One region of the Streptomyces sp. B5E4 genome, then DNA from elsewhere that is predicted to be linked to it. Evidence: riboswitches for the same ligand, from Rfam matches in the RefSeq annotation. Region 1 holds a riboswitch; each other region holds the start of a gene.
The links. Region 1 has a riboswitch for thiamine pyrophosphate ahead of thiO (glycine oxidase ThiO). Riboswitches for the same ligand answer to the same signal wherever they lie in the genome.
Positions count from the first base shown of each region.

Region 2: linked by a shared signal. The riboswitch ahead of thiC (phosphomethylpyrimidine synthase ThiC) and the one ahead of thiO (glycine oxidase ThiO) in region 1 are both predicted to bind thiamine pyrophosphate.
Region 3: linked by a shared signal. The riboswitch ahead of ABGA99_RS36315 (thiamine ABC transporter substrate-binding protein) and the one ahead of thiO (glycine oxidase ThiO) in region 1 are both predicted to bind thiamine pyrophosphate.

Region 1 covers NZ_JBDPMI010000005.1:151,887-156,021, reverse strand. Annotated here, with positions in the region: gene thiE (thiamine phosphate synthase) at 1-449, opposite strand, end outside; gene ABGA99_RS09470 (Rv2175c family DNA-binding protein) at 524-889, opposite strand; gene ABGA99_RS09465 (FAD-dependent oxidoreductase) at 1,010-2,308, opposite strand; TPP riboswitch at 2,397-2,507, shown strand; gene thiO (glycine oxidase ThiO) at 2,506-3,765, shown strand; gene thiS (sulfur carrier protein ThiS) at 3,762-4,010, shown strand; gene ABGA99_RS09450 (thiazole synthase) at 4,017-4,135, shown strand, end outside.
Region 2 covers NZ_JBDPMI010000033.1:69,024-73,158, forward strand. Annotated here, with positions in the region: gene thiC (phosphomethylpyrimidine synthase ThiC) at 1-1,766, opposite strand, end outside; TPP riboswitch at 1,759-1,890, opposite strand; gene ABGA99_RS30750 (YibE/F family protein) at 1,964-3,460, shown strand; gene ABGA99_RS30755 (DUF5326 family protein) at 3,485-3,697, opposite strand; gene ABGA99_RS30760 (cupin domain-containing protein) at 3,835-4,135, opposite strand, start outside.
Region 3 covers NZ_JBDPMI010000061.1:2,038-6,172, reverse strand. Annotated here, with positions in the region: gene ABGA99_RS36330 (phosphatidate cytidylyltransferase) at 1-910, shown strand, start outside; gene ABGA99_RS36325 (hypothetical protein) at 1,019-1,318, shown strand; gene rlmN (23S rRNA (adenine(2503)-C(2))-methyltransferase RlmN) at 1,359-2,507, shown strand; TPP riboswitch at 2,522-2,632, shown strand; gene ABGA99_RS36315 (thiamine ABC transporter substrate-binding protein) at 2,670-3,728, shown strand; gene ABGA99_RS36310 (iron ABC transporter permease) at 3,815-4,135, shown strand, end outside.

The DNA.
Region 1 (4,135 bases):
CAGCACGGGCCGGTGCAGAAGTAGTCGACGCCTGGCTCCTCGGCCGCGGCCCGGGTCTCCGCCTCGGCGTGGGTGGAGCGGCCGATCAGCACGTCGTTCGGCCCGGCACCCAGGAGGGCGCGGGCGGCGGGCACGGGCAGGTCGCCCTGGCCCAGGTGCAGCACGTCGGCGCCGGCGGCGTGCGCCACGTCGGCGCGGTCGTTGACCGCGAGCAGCCGGCCGTGCCGGCGGCAGGCGTCGGCGAACACCTCCAGGTGCGCCAGCTCCTCGCGCGCCTCCATGCCCTTGTCGCGCAGTTGGACGATGTCCACGCCGGCGGCCAGCACGGCGTCCAGGAACTCGGGCAGGTCGCCCTGGCGGGTACGGGCGTCCGTGCACAGATAGAGCTGCGCGGCGCCGAGCCGTGCGCGGGCGTCCACGGTGGCACCGGCGGCGGTTCCGGCCGTCATACGGCGCTCCCCCCTCGTACGGTCTCGTACGGTCGCGGGGCCGGACCCGCGGGTGCGCGCCCGGCCCCGCGAGGTTACACAGCCAGTGCCTGCGCCCTGCGCTTGACCTCCGTCCCGCGGTTCTCGCGCAGCGCCTGCGCGGGAGTCCCCGGGAGCGAGGGGTCGGGGGTGAACAGCCACTCCAGCGCCTCCGCGTCGCTGAAGCCGTCGTCCTTGAGCAGCGTCAGGGTGCCGGTGAGGCCCTTGACGACCTTCCCCTCGCCGATGAACTCGGCGGGCACCTGCAGCGTCTTGTTCTCACCCCGCCGCACCGCGATCAGCTGGCCTTCCCTGACCAACTGCCGCACGCGGGTCACCTCGACGTCGAGCTTCTCCGCGATGTCGGGAAGGGTGAGCCAGGAGGGGACGAGAGCATCGATCTTCGCATCAATCTCGGTCACCCCCCCAGCCTGCCATCTCGGGCGGCCTGTCGGTACAGGGCAGCGCCAAAGGGAGGCATATCACCGCGAAGTATCCCCGGATTCGGGGAAAGCGGCGCGGTGCTCGGCGCGCCGCGGACATCACAGCACGGCTGATTTCAGCGGTACGGCCGCGTCGGCGGCCCGCTCGCGGTCCAGCGCGGCGCCGGCATGGATCAGCTTGCGCCCCTGGGTGAGGTCCCGCGGCCGGCCGACGGCCAACAGCGCGATGAGCCGGCCGGCGCGCAGCCAGCACACCGACCACGAGGAACCCTGCGGGTCGCCGCGCCACAGCAGCTCGTCGCCGTCCGTGTGGTGGCCGACGTACTGCACGAAGCGGCCGAACTGCTCGGACCAGAAATACGGCACCGGGTCGTACACCCCGCCCGGCGCCCCCGCGATGTCCGCCGCGACCGTCGTCGGGCCCTGGAGGGCGTTGTCCCAGTGGTGGATCAGCAGCCGCTCACCGTAGCGCGCGGACGGGAAGGACGCGCAGTCGCCGACGGCCCAGACCCCGGGCACGTTCGTACGCAGCCGCTCGTCGGCCCGCACCGCCCCGTCGTCACCCAGCTCGACGCCGGAGCCGGCGAGCCAGGCCGTGGCCGGGTGGGCGCCGATGCCGACGACGACGGCGTCGGCGGTCAGCTCCGTGCCGTCGTCGAGGACCACCGCGACCGGCCCCTCCTCGCCCGGGCTCTCGACGCGCTCCACCCGGCGCCCCGTCAGCAGCCGGGCACCGCTCTCCTCGTACCACGTGGCCATCGGCGCCGCGACCGCCGCGGGCAGCGCGGCCGCCAGCGGATGCCCCGCGGCCTCCACGACCGTCACCTCGCAGCCCTGCTCGCGCGCCGCGGTGGTCAGCTCCGCGCCGATCCAGCCCGCGCCGACCACCAGGATCCGGCTGCGCCGCACGAGCACCGCGCGCAGCCGCGCCGCGTCGTCGAGGGTGCGCAGCAGGTGCACGCCGGGCGTGGCGCCGGCCCGGGCACCGGGCAGCGGGACGGGCGCCGCGCCGGTGGCGAGGACCAGGTTCCCGTACGGAACGGGCCCGGCGTCCGTCTCCAGCACCCGCCGCGCGGTGTCCAGCCGGTCGGCGTGCAGCCCCAGCCGGAGCCCGATGCCGTACTCCGCGAAGTCCACCTCGAACGCCGAGCCCTCCGCCTTGCCCAGCAGCACCGCCTTCGACAGCGGCGGCCGGTCGTACGGGTCGTGCGGCTCCGCGCCGACGAGGGTGACGGTGCCCGCGTAGCCCTGCTCGCGCAGCGCCACGGCGGTCTGCACGCCGGCCATGCCGGCGCCGACGACGACGGTGCCCGCGGTGGGGTCCGCGGCACTGCTGGGGCGGCTGGCGGCCCGGCCGGCGGGGCCGCGCTCCGGTTCGGCGTCGGTCACACCGATCACTTTATGCCGCGCCCGTCGCCCGCCGCTCGTGCCGGGCCCGCTCGCGAGGCTCCCTTACAGCGGCCGGGCGTACGGAGTTAGGGTGACCGGGAAGACTCGCGGGAGCCCGGCGCACCGGGCTGAGAGGGGGGCTGGCGGCCCCCGACCGTACGAACCTGATCCGGGTCATGCCGGCGAAGGGAGGGGCGAACGCGCCCATGCAGCCACGCGACACACCCCCGACAGAACCCACCACGACACCGGCGGCGGGCCCAACCGGCGCGCCGCGCACGGCCGATGCCGCCTACGACGTCCTCGTCGTCGGCGGCGGCGTCATCGGCCTGGTCACCGCCTGGCAGGCGGCCCGCCGCGGGCTGGCCACCGCCGTCGCCGACCCGGCCCCCGGCGGCGGCGCCGCGCAGGTCGCGGCCGGGATGCTGGCCGCCGTCACCGAACTGCACTACGGCGAGGAAGCGCTGCTGGCGCTCAACCTGGCCGCCGCGGAGCGCTATCCGGCGTTCGCGGCCGAGCTGGCGGAGGCGTCCGGCCAGGACATCGGCTACCGCCGCTGCGGCGCGCTGTCCGTCGCCCTCGACGCGGACGACCGCGCCCAACTGCGCGAACTGCACGGCTTCCAGCAGCGGCTGGGGCTCTCCGCGCAGTGGCTCAGCGGCAGCGAGTGCCGCCGGCTGGAGCCCATGCTCGCGCCCGGAGTACGCGGCGGGCTGCGCGTCGACGGCGACCACCAGACGGACCCGCGGCTGCTGACCGCGGCGCTGGTCACCGCCTGCGAGCGGGCCGGGGTCGCCTTCCACCGCAGCCTCGCGGTCCGGCTGCGGATCGCCGGCGCGGGCGCGGGCGCGGACGAGCGGGCGGCGGGCGCGGAGCTGGCGGACGGCACCCGGATCGCCGCCGGGCAGACGGTGCTCGCCGCGGGCAGCCGCAGCGGCGGCCTGGTGGGGGTGCCGGAGGCGGTACGGCCGCCGGTGCGGCCGGTGAAGGGGCAGGTGCTGCGGCTGCGGATGCCCGGCGCCGGGACGCCCTTCCTGTCCCGTACGGTACGGGCCGTGGTGCGCGGCAGCAGCGTGTACCTGGTGCCGCGGGAGAGCGGTGAGCTGGTCGTCGGCGCCACCAGCGAGGAGCTGGGCTGGGACACCACGGTCACCGCGGGCGGCGTGTACGAGCTGCTGCGCGACGCCCACGAGCTGCTGCCCGGGCTGACGGAGCTGCCGCTCGTGGAGACCGGCGCCGGGCTGCGCCCCGGCTCCCCCGACAACGCGCCGCTGCTGGGCCCCACCGCCCTGGCGGGGCTGCACCTGGCCACCGGCCACTACCGCAACGGGGTGCTCCTCACCCCGGTCACCGGCGACGCGCTCGCCGCCGTCCTCACCGGCGGCGAACTCCCCGAGGTGGCCCGCCCGTTCGCGGCCACCCGGTTCGGCACCACGCACCAGCGGCACGAAGGGCGGCACGCATGACCGAGGACGCCACGCAGACCCGTACGGACGCCCGTACCGACTCCCCGACCATCACCGTCAACGGCGCACCGCGCCGGATCGCCGCGGGCCTCACCCTCGACGCCCTCGTCGCCACCCTCACCAGCGCGCCCCGCGGCGTCGCCGCCGCCGTCAACGAGGACGTCGTACCGCGCGGGAGCTGGCCCACCACCACCCTCGGCGACGGCGACCGCGTCGAGATCCTGACCCCGGTCCAGGGAGGCTGACCCACCGTGAACAGCACCGCCACCGCCCCCGCAGGGGTGACAGACACCACAGATCCCACTGCCGCCGACCCCCTCACCATCGCCGGCGTCCGCTTCTCCTCCCGCCTCATCATGGGCACCGGCGG
Region 2 (4,135 bases), on a different contig from region 1:
AGCATGCCGCGTTCGATCTCCTCGGCGCTCAGCTCCACCGAGTCGTCGGAGCCGAAGCGTTCCGTGATGCTCCTGCTGATCTTCATCGAGCAGAATTTAGGGCCGCACATCGAGCAGAAGTGCGCCGTCTTCGCCGGCTCCGCCGGCAGTGTGGCGTCGTGGAACTCGCGGGCCGTGTCCGGGTCGAGGGCCAGGTTGAACTGGTCCTCCCAGCGGAACTCGAAGCGGGCGTCCGACAGGGCGTCGTCCCAGTCCTGGGCGCCCGGGTGGCCCTTGGCGAGGTCCGCGGCGTGGGCGGCGATCTTGTACGTGATCACGCCGGTCTTGACGTCGTCGCGGTCCGGGAGGCCCAGGTGTTCCTTCGGCGTGACGTAGCAGAGCATCGCCGTGCCCCACCAGGCGATCATCGCCGCGCCGATGCCGGAGGTGATGTGGTCGTAGGCCGGCGCGATGTCGGTGGCCAGGGGGCCGAGCGTGTAGAACGGGGCTTCTTCGCAGATCTCCTGCTGGAGGTCCACGTTCTCCTTGATCTTGTGCATCGGGACGTGTCCCGGGCCCTCGATCATGGTCTGCACGCCGTGGGACTTCGCGATCCGGTTCAGCTCGCCGAGCGTGCGCAGCTCCGCGAACTGCGCCTCGTCGTTGGCGTCCGCGATCGAGCCGGGCCGCAGGCCGTCGCCGAGGGAGAACGTCACGTCGTACGAGGCGAGGATCTCGCACAGCTCGTCGAAGTGGGTGTAGAGGAACGACTCCTGGTGGTGGGCCAGGCACCAGGCGGCCATGATGGAGCCGCCGCGGGAGACGATGCCCGTCTTGCGGCGGGCGGTGAGCGGGACGTAGCGCAGCAGGACGCCGGCGTGGACGGTCATGTAGTCGACGCCCTGCTCGCACTGTTCGAGGACGGTGTCCTTGTAGACGTCCCAGCTCAGTTCCTCGGCCCGGCCGTCGACCTTCTCCAGCGCCTGGTAGAGCGGCACGGTGCCGATGGGGACGGGGGAGTTGCGCAGGATCCACTCGCGGGTGGTGTGGATGTTGCGGCCGGTGGACAGGTCCATGACCGTGTCGGCGCCCCAGCGGGTGGCCCACGTCATCTTCTCCACCTCCTTCTCGATGGAGGAGGTGACGGCCGAGTTGCCGATGTTGGCGTTGACCTTCACCAGGAAGTTCTTCCCGATGATCATCGGTTCGGACTCGGGGTGGTTGACGTTCGCGGGGAGCACGGCGCGGCCGGCCGCGATCTCGTCGCGGACGAAGGCGGGCTCGACGCGCTCGCGCAGTGCGACGAACTCCATCTCGGCGGTGATCTCCCCGCGTCTGGCGTACGCGAGTTGGGTGACCGCCGCGCCGCGGGCGCGCCGCGGCTGGCGCGGGCGGCCGGGGAAGACGGCGTCGAGGTTGCGCAGGCCGCCGCGGGGCGAGGTGTGTTTGAGGCCGTCGTCCTCGGGGCGGGGCGGGCGGCCCGGGTACTCCTCGGTGTCGCCGCGGGCGATGATCCAGTTGTCGCGCAGCGGGGTGAGCCCGCGGCGTACCTCGGTGTCGATGGTCGGGTCGGTGTACGGCCCGGACGTGTCGTACAGCGTCACGTCCTGGCCGTTCGTGAGGTGCACGCGCCGCACCGGGACCCTGATGTCGGGCCGTGCGGGGTGCTCGATGTGGTCCTTGTGCCAGCCGATCGCGGTGGATTCCGCCGACTTCGCGGAATCCGCGGACGCCGCGGACTTCGCGGAGTCCCCGGTGGCGGGCGTACGTGCATCCGAAACGGTCATGGAGACCCACTCCCTACGCCGGCATTACCCGGTAACAGGTTCGGCGGTCGGCGCAGCTTGGGTCCGGATCCGGATCCGTCAGCGCCCTCTCAGCCCGGTGCTCCGAGCTCCCGCGGTGTGCAGTTCGCCGACCACGCTAACCGCTGCACGCACCGGTACGAAAGAGGGCCCCGCGCCGCTCCTGCGATGATCGGGCCGTGACTGATTCGCACGGCCACGGCCACCACCACGGCCACGGCCATACCCACGGCGCCCAGGACCCGCCCGCCTCGCACCGGCTGCGTACGGTGATCGCCGCGGTGCTCGTCCCGTTCGCGCTGGCGGTGCTCGCCGGGCTGATCGCGCTGTGGCCGGGCGGTGAACCGGCGGGCGAGCGCAGCGGCATCGGCTTCGACCAGGAGCGGCAGCGGGCGAAGGTCACGAAGGTCGAGGAAGTGAAGTGCGCGGACGTGGGCGCGCAGATCCAGGAGCAGGGGCCGCCGGCCGGCGGTGGCGATCCGGACGAGCCGCGGCCGGACGAGGACGCGGTGTGCGAGCAGGCGACGATCGAGGTGACGTCGGGCAAGCACGCCGGGCGGACCTTCACGGAGATCGTCGCGCCGGATGCGTCCCGGCGGTACGACGTGGGGCAGGAACTCGTCGTCTCCTACTCGCCGAAGGCGCCGCGTGAGCTGCAGTACGCCGTCTCCGACGTGGTACGGACCGTGCCGATGGCGGCGCTGGCGCTGGTGTTCGCGGGGGCGGTGGTCCTCGTCGGGCGGATGCGCGGGCTGGCGGCGCTCGCGGCGCTGGCGGTGAGCTTCGCCATCCTGATCCTGTTCATTCTGCCGGCGATCCTCGACGGGTCGAATCCGCTGGTGGTGGCGGTGGTCGGCGGCAGCGCCATCATGCTGATCGCGCTCTATCTGTGTCACGGCTTCAACGCGCGTACGTCGGTGGCCGCCCTCGGCACGCTGACGTCGCTGCTGCTGATCGGGCTGCTGGGCTCGCTGTTCATCGGCTGGTCGAAACTGACCGGGAACACCGACGACTTCACCGGGCTCATCCACACCCAGTACCCGGACATCGACATGAGCGGGCTGCTGCTCGCGGGGGTGCTGATCGGGTCGCTCGGGGTGCTCGACGACGTGACGGTGACGCAGGCGTCCGCGGTATGGGAGCTGCGGCAGGCCGATCCGTCGGCGCCGTGGCGGAAGCTGTACGCGTCGGCGATGCGGATCGGGCGCGATCACATCGCGTCGGTGGTGAACACGCTGGTCCTGGCGTACGCGGGGGCGGCGCTGCCGCTGCTGCTGCTCTTCACGATCGCCGACCAGGGCGTCGGCACGGTGGCGACGAGCGAGTTCGTCGCCGAGGAGATCGTACGGACCCTCGTGGGCAGCATCGGGCTGGTCGCCTCGGTGCCGCTGACGACGGGGCTCGCGGCGCTCGTCGTCTCCGCCGACCGCCGCCACGGGGCGGGGCCGGTGCCGGGCGGGGGCACGGGACCGGGTGCCGGGATGGCACCGGGGCCGGGGACCGGCGTGGGACCGGGGCCGGGGACCGGCATGGGACCGGGACCGGGTGCCCCTGCAGGACCGGGAGCCGTTTCCGGGCCGGGTGCCTGGGCGGGCACGGGCTCCGGCGCTGCCGCGGCTCCTCCCGAGGGCCGCTCCCGCCGCCGGGGCGGCGGCGGACGGCGGCGCCGGAGGTAGCGCCGGAGACGAGGGGGCGGTCGGCTACCAGTCGTTCTTCGACGACGACGCGGTCATGAACTTCCGCACCAGGAAGATCGCACCGGCGATCAGCGCCGCGGCCAGCAGCACCTTGAAGAGCAGGCCGATGATGAAGCCGACCAGCGCCATGATCAGGCTGCCGAAGACCACCAGCACGATCGCCGGGATCAGCACCCACGTCACCCACCACGGCAGTCCCGCGGTGATCTCTTTCACGGACACGGTCATTCCTCCTCCGGTACGCCGGGGTTGTCCCGGTGCCTTCGATGCTAGGACGCCGCACGGGCGGATGGGAGTGCCCCCTGCCCCGGTCCACCCCGGAACGAACCCCGAGGCGACCCTGAGGGACTGATTCACGCCTCGGGTGGAGAGAAGACCACCAGAACCCGGAGATCCTCGGTGATGTGGTGGAAACGATGCGGCACGCCCGCGGGCACATAGACGACGCAGCCCCTGCCGACCTGCAGGGTTTCGTCGCCGACTGTGACGGAGCCGCGACCGCTCATGATCACGTAGACCTCGTCCTGGCGGTGGGGCTGCTGCGGATCGGGCGCTCCGGCGTCCAGCGCGTAGAGGCCCACCGACATGTTCCGCTCGCGCACGAACTGCAGGTACGCTCCGTCGTTCGCACGGCGCTCCGCCTCCAGATCGTCC
Region 3 (4,135 bases), on a different contig from region 1:
CGCCCCTGCCGACGAACCCTCCCCAGGTCCCTCCGGGGGACCCGGCGTCCCGGGCGACGCCTCCGCCCCGCCGCCGCCCGCTCCCAAGCGGCGCCGCGGCGGCCGGGACCTCGGCGCGGCCATAGGCGTCGGGCTCGGCCTCGGCGCCATCGTGCTGGCCACGCTGTTCGTCGTGAAAGTGCTCTTCCTCGGCGTCATCGTCGTCGCCGTGGCGGTCGGGCTGTGGGAGCTGACGTCGCGGCTGGCGGAGTGCCGCGGCATCCGCACGCCGCTGGTGCCGCTGGCGCTCGGCGGCATCGCCATGGTCATCGCCGGGTACGCGCGCGGCGCCGAGGGCGCCGGGGCGGCACTCGCGCTCACCGCCCTCGCCGTCCCCGTCTGGCGGCTGACGCGCCCCGCGGAGGACTACCTCCGCGACGTCACCGCCGGCGTCTTCGCCGCGTTCTACGTGCCCTTCCTCGCGAGCTTCGTCGCGCTGATGCTCGCCGCGGACGACGACGGGCCGCAGCGGGTGCTGACGTTCCTGATCCTCACGGTGATCAGCGACACCGGCGCGTACGCCGTGGGCTACAAGTTCGGCCGCCACAAACTCGCCCCGCGCATCAGCCCCGGCAAGACCCGCGAGGGGCTGGGCGGCGCGCTGGCCTTCGCGATGGCGGCGGGCGCGGTGTGCATGGAACTGCTCATCGACGACGGCCGCTGGTGGCAGGGCCTCCTGCTGGGCGCCGCCGCAGCCGCCTCCGCGACGCTCGGGGACCTCGCCGAATCGATGATCAAACGCGACCTCGGCATCAAGGACATGGGCACGCTGCTCCCCGGCCACGGTGGGATCATGGACCGGCTGGACTCGCTGCTGCCGACGGCGCCGGTCGTGTGGCTGCTGATGGTGATCTTCGTCGGCGGGGGCTGACCGCCGCGTTCCCCCTGTGCGGTTTCGGCGAGGGCCGAAACATCTGTGAGCCGCGCCGGGCGGGTGGGCACGGTGGTGGCGGATGTCCGCGACCCAAGGGGGATTTCGATGAGGATCAAGCACACGGCGGCGCGCGCGACGGCGGTGGCCCTGCTGGCGACCGGGGGCGTGGCGGTGGGCACCGCCACGGCGGCGGCAGGCGACGGCCCCGGCGCACCCGGCGGCACCGTCGCGCCGCTCCTGGACTGGCAGGGCAGCGACAGGGCCGCACCCGCGGAACACGACTGGGGCGTCGCGCCCATGGGCGACGACCACGGGTCGCCGGGCGGCGGGGCGGCCCCCGTGGGCGACGGCCACGGCTCGCCCATCAGCGCGCTTGAGCGGGCGAATTCGGGCATTTGGGGTTAAGGCGGGCGGGGGTGAATCCGTCTGCGACACTGGTACGGCTATGCCGAAGCCAGGAGAGCTCACCTTCGCCGTCCCCCGTGGTGCCAAGAAGCCGCCGCGGCACCTAGCCGACCTCACCCCCGCCGAGCGCCGCGACGCCGTCGCCGAGCTGGGGGAGAAGCCGTTTCGTGCCACGCAGCTCTCGCGCCACTACTTCGCGCGCTACGCCACCGACCCGGCCGGCTGGACCGACGTGCCGGCCGGGTCCCGGGAGAAGCTCGCCGAAGGGCTGCTGCCCGAGCTGATGACCGTCGTACGGCATCTGAGCTGCGACGGCGACACCACCCGCAAGACCCTGTGGCGGCTCTTCGACGGCACGCTGGTCGAGTCGGTGCTCATGCGCTACCCCGACCGCGTCACCATGTGCATCTCCTCCCAGGCCGGGTGCGGCATGAACTGCCCGTTCTGCGCCACCGGCCAGGCCGGGCTGACCCGCAACCTGTCCACCGCCGAGATCGTCCACCAGATCGTCGACGGCATGCGCGCCCTGCGCGACGGCGAGGTCCCGGGGGGCACCGCCCGGGCCGAAGGCTCCGGGGGAGGCCCCGCGCGGCTGTCCAACATCGTCTTCATGGGCATGGGCGAGCCGCTGGCGAACTACAACCGCGTGCTGTCCGCCATCCGCCGCCTCACCGACCCCGAGCCCGAGGGCCTCGGGCTCTCCCAGCGCGGCATCACCGTCTCCACCGTCGGCCTCGTGCCCGCCATGCACCGCTTCGCCGACGAGGGCCTGAAGTGCCGCCTCGCCGTCTCCCTGCACGCGCCCGACGACGAGCTGCGCGACACCCTCGTGCCCGTCAACACCCGCTGGCAGGTCCGCGAGGTCCTCGACGCCGCCTGGGAGTACGCCGCCCGCTCCGGCCGCCGCGTCTCCATCGAGTACGCGCTGATCAGGGACATCAACGACCAGGCCTGGCGCGCCGACCTCCTCGGCCGCCTCCTCAAGGGCCGCCGCGCGCACGTCAACCTCATCCCGCTCAACCCCACGCCCGGCTCCAAGTGGACCGCCTCCCGGCCCGAGGACGAGCGGGCCTTCGTCGCCGCCCTGGAGGCCCACGGCGTGCCCGTGACCGTACGGGACACCCGCGGCCAGGAGATCGAAGGAGCCTGCGGGCAGCTCGCCGCCTCCGCGGCCGACGCACCAGCCTGATATCGTTCATTTGTACACACCGACAGGGGAGCGCTCGCAGCGCTGAGAGTGCGGCACCGTCCAGGCCGCAGACCCTCGAACCTCGCCCAGGTCATTCTGGGTAGGAAGTTCGGTCGAGACTCTGCTGCTGCCCGGGCTGCCCGCCGCCACGAAAGCAGCCCGATGAAGCGCATCGTCACCACCGCCTTGGCCGCGTCCCTCGCCCTGGGCCTGGCCGCCTGCGGCTCGGACTCCGGCGACGGATCCGGGTCAGGCCCGGACGGCAAGAGCGTCACCCTCGTCACCCACGACTCCTTCGCCGTCTCCGACGACGTCCTCAAGGCGTTCGAGAAACAGTCCGGGTACACGGTCGACATCCTCAAGGGCAAGGACGCCGGCTCCGCCGTCAACCAGGCCGTCCTGTCCAAGGACAACCCCCAGGGCGACGTCTTCTTCGGCATCGACAACACCCTCCTCTCCCGCGGCCTCGACAACGGGATCTTCACGCCGTACGAAGCGAAGGGGCTGGACCGCATACCCGGGGAACTCCAGCTCGACGCCGGCGAACACCGCGTCACCCCCGTCGACTACGGCGACGTGTGCGTCAACTACGACCGCGCGTACTTCGAGGAGAAGAACCTCGACCCGCCGCAGACCTTCGACGACCTCGCCGACCCCCGCTACCGGGACCTCCTCGTCACCGAGAACGCCGCCACCTCCTCCCCGGGCCTGGCCTTCCTCCTCGCCACCGCCGACGCGTACGGCGACGAGGGCTGGGAGGACTACTGGAGCCGGCTGCGGGACAACGGCGTCGAGGTCGTCGACGGCTGGGAGCAGGCGTACTACGAGCGCTTCTCCGGCGCCGGCAAGGGCGACAAGCCGCTCGTCGTCTCGTACGCCTCCAGCCCGCCCGTCCTCGACATGGAATCGCAGCCCGAGGAAGCCACCACCGGCGTGGCCACCGGCACCTGCTTCCGCCAGATCGAGTTCGCCGGGCTGCTCGCCAACGCCGGCAACACCGAAGGCGGCAAGGCCCTCATCGACTTCCTCATCGGCGAGCGGTTCCAGAAGGACATGCCGCTGCAGATGTTCGTCCACCCCGTGCGGGAGAACACCGAACTGCCCGAGGTCTTCACCCGCTACGGCGAGGAGATCGCCGACCCGCACACCCTCGACCCGGCGACCGTCGACGACAACCGGGAGCAGTGGATCAAGACGTGGACCTCGCTGGTCGTGAAGTAACCCGGGCCGCGGGACGCGGCAGGGGAGACACGGGAACGGGCGCCGGCCGCCGCCGGATACGCGGGGCGGCCGGACGGCTCGCGCTCATGGCCGTCCCCGCCGCGTTCTTCGCCGTCTTCTTCGCCTACCCCGTCGGCGCCATCGTCGCCCGCGGCCTGCGCGAGGGCGGCCGCTGGCAGTTCGGCCGCATCCCCGACGTCCTCGGCGACCCCGACATCCTCGGCGTCCTGTGGTTCACGCTCTGGCAGGCCGCCGCCTCCACGGGGCTCACCCTCGTCCTCGCGCTGCCCGCCGCGTACGTCTTCGCCCGCTTCGACTTCCCCGGCAAGCAACTGCTGCGCGCCCTGGTCACCGTGCCGTTCGTGATGCCCACCGTCGTCGTCGGCTCCGCGTTCCTCGCGCTCACC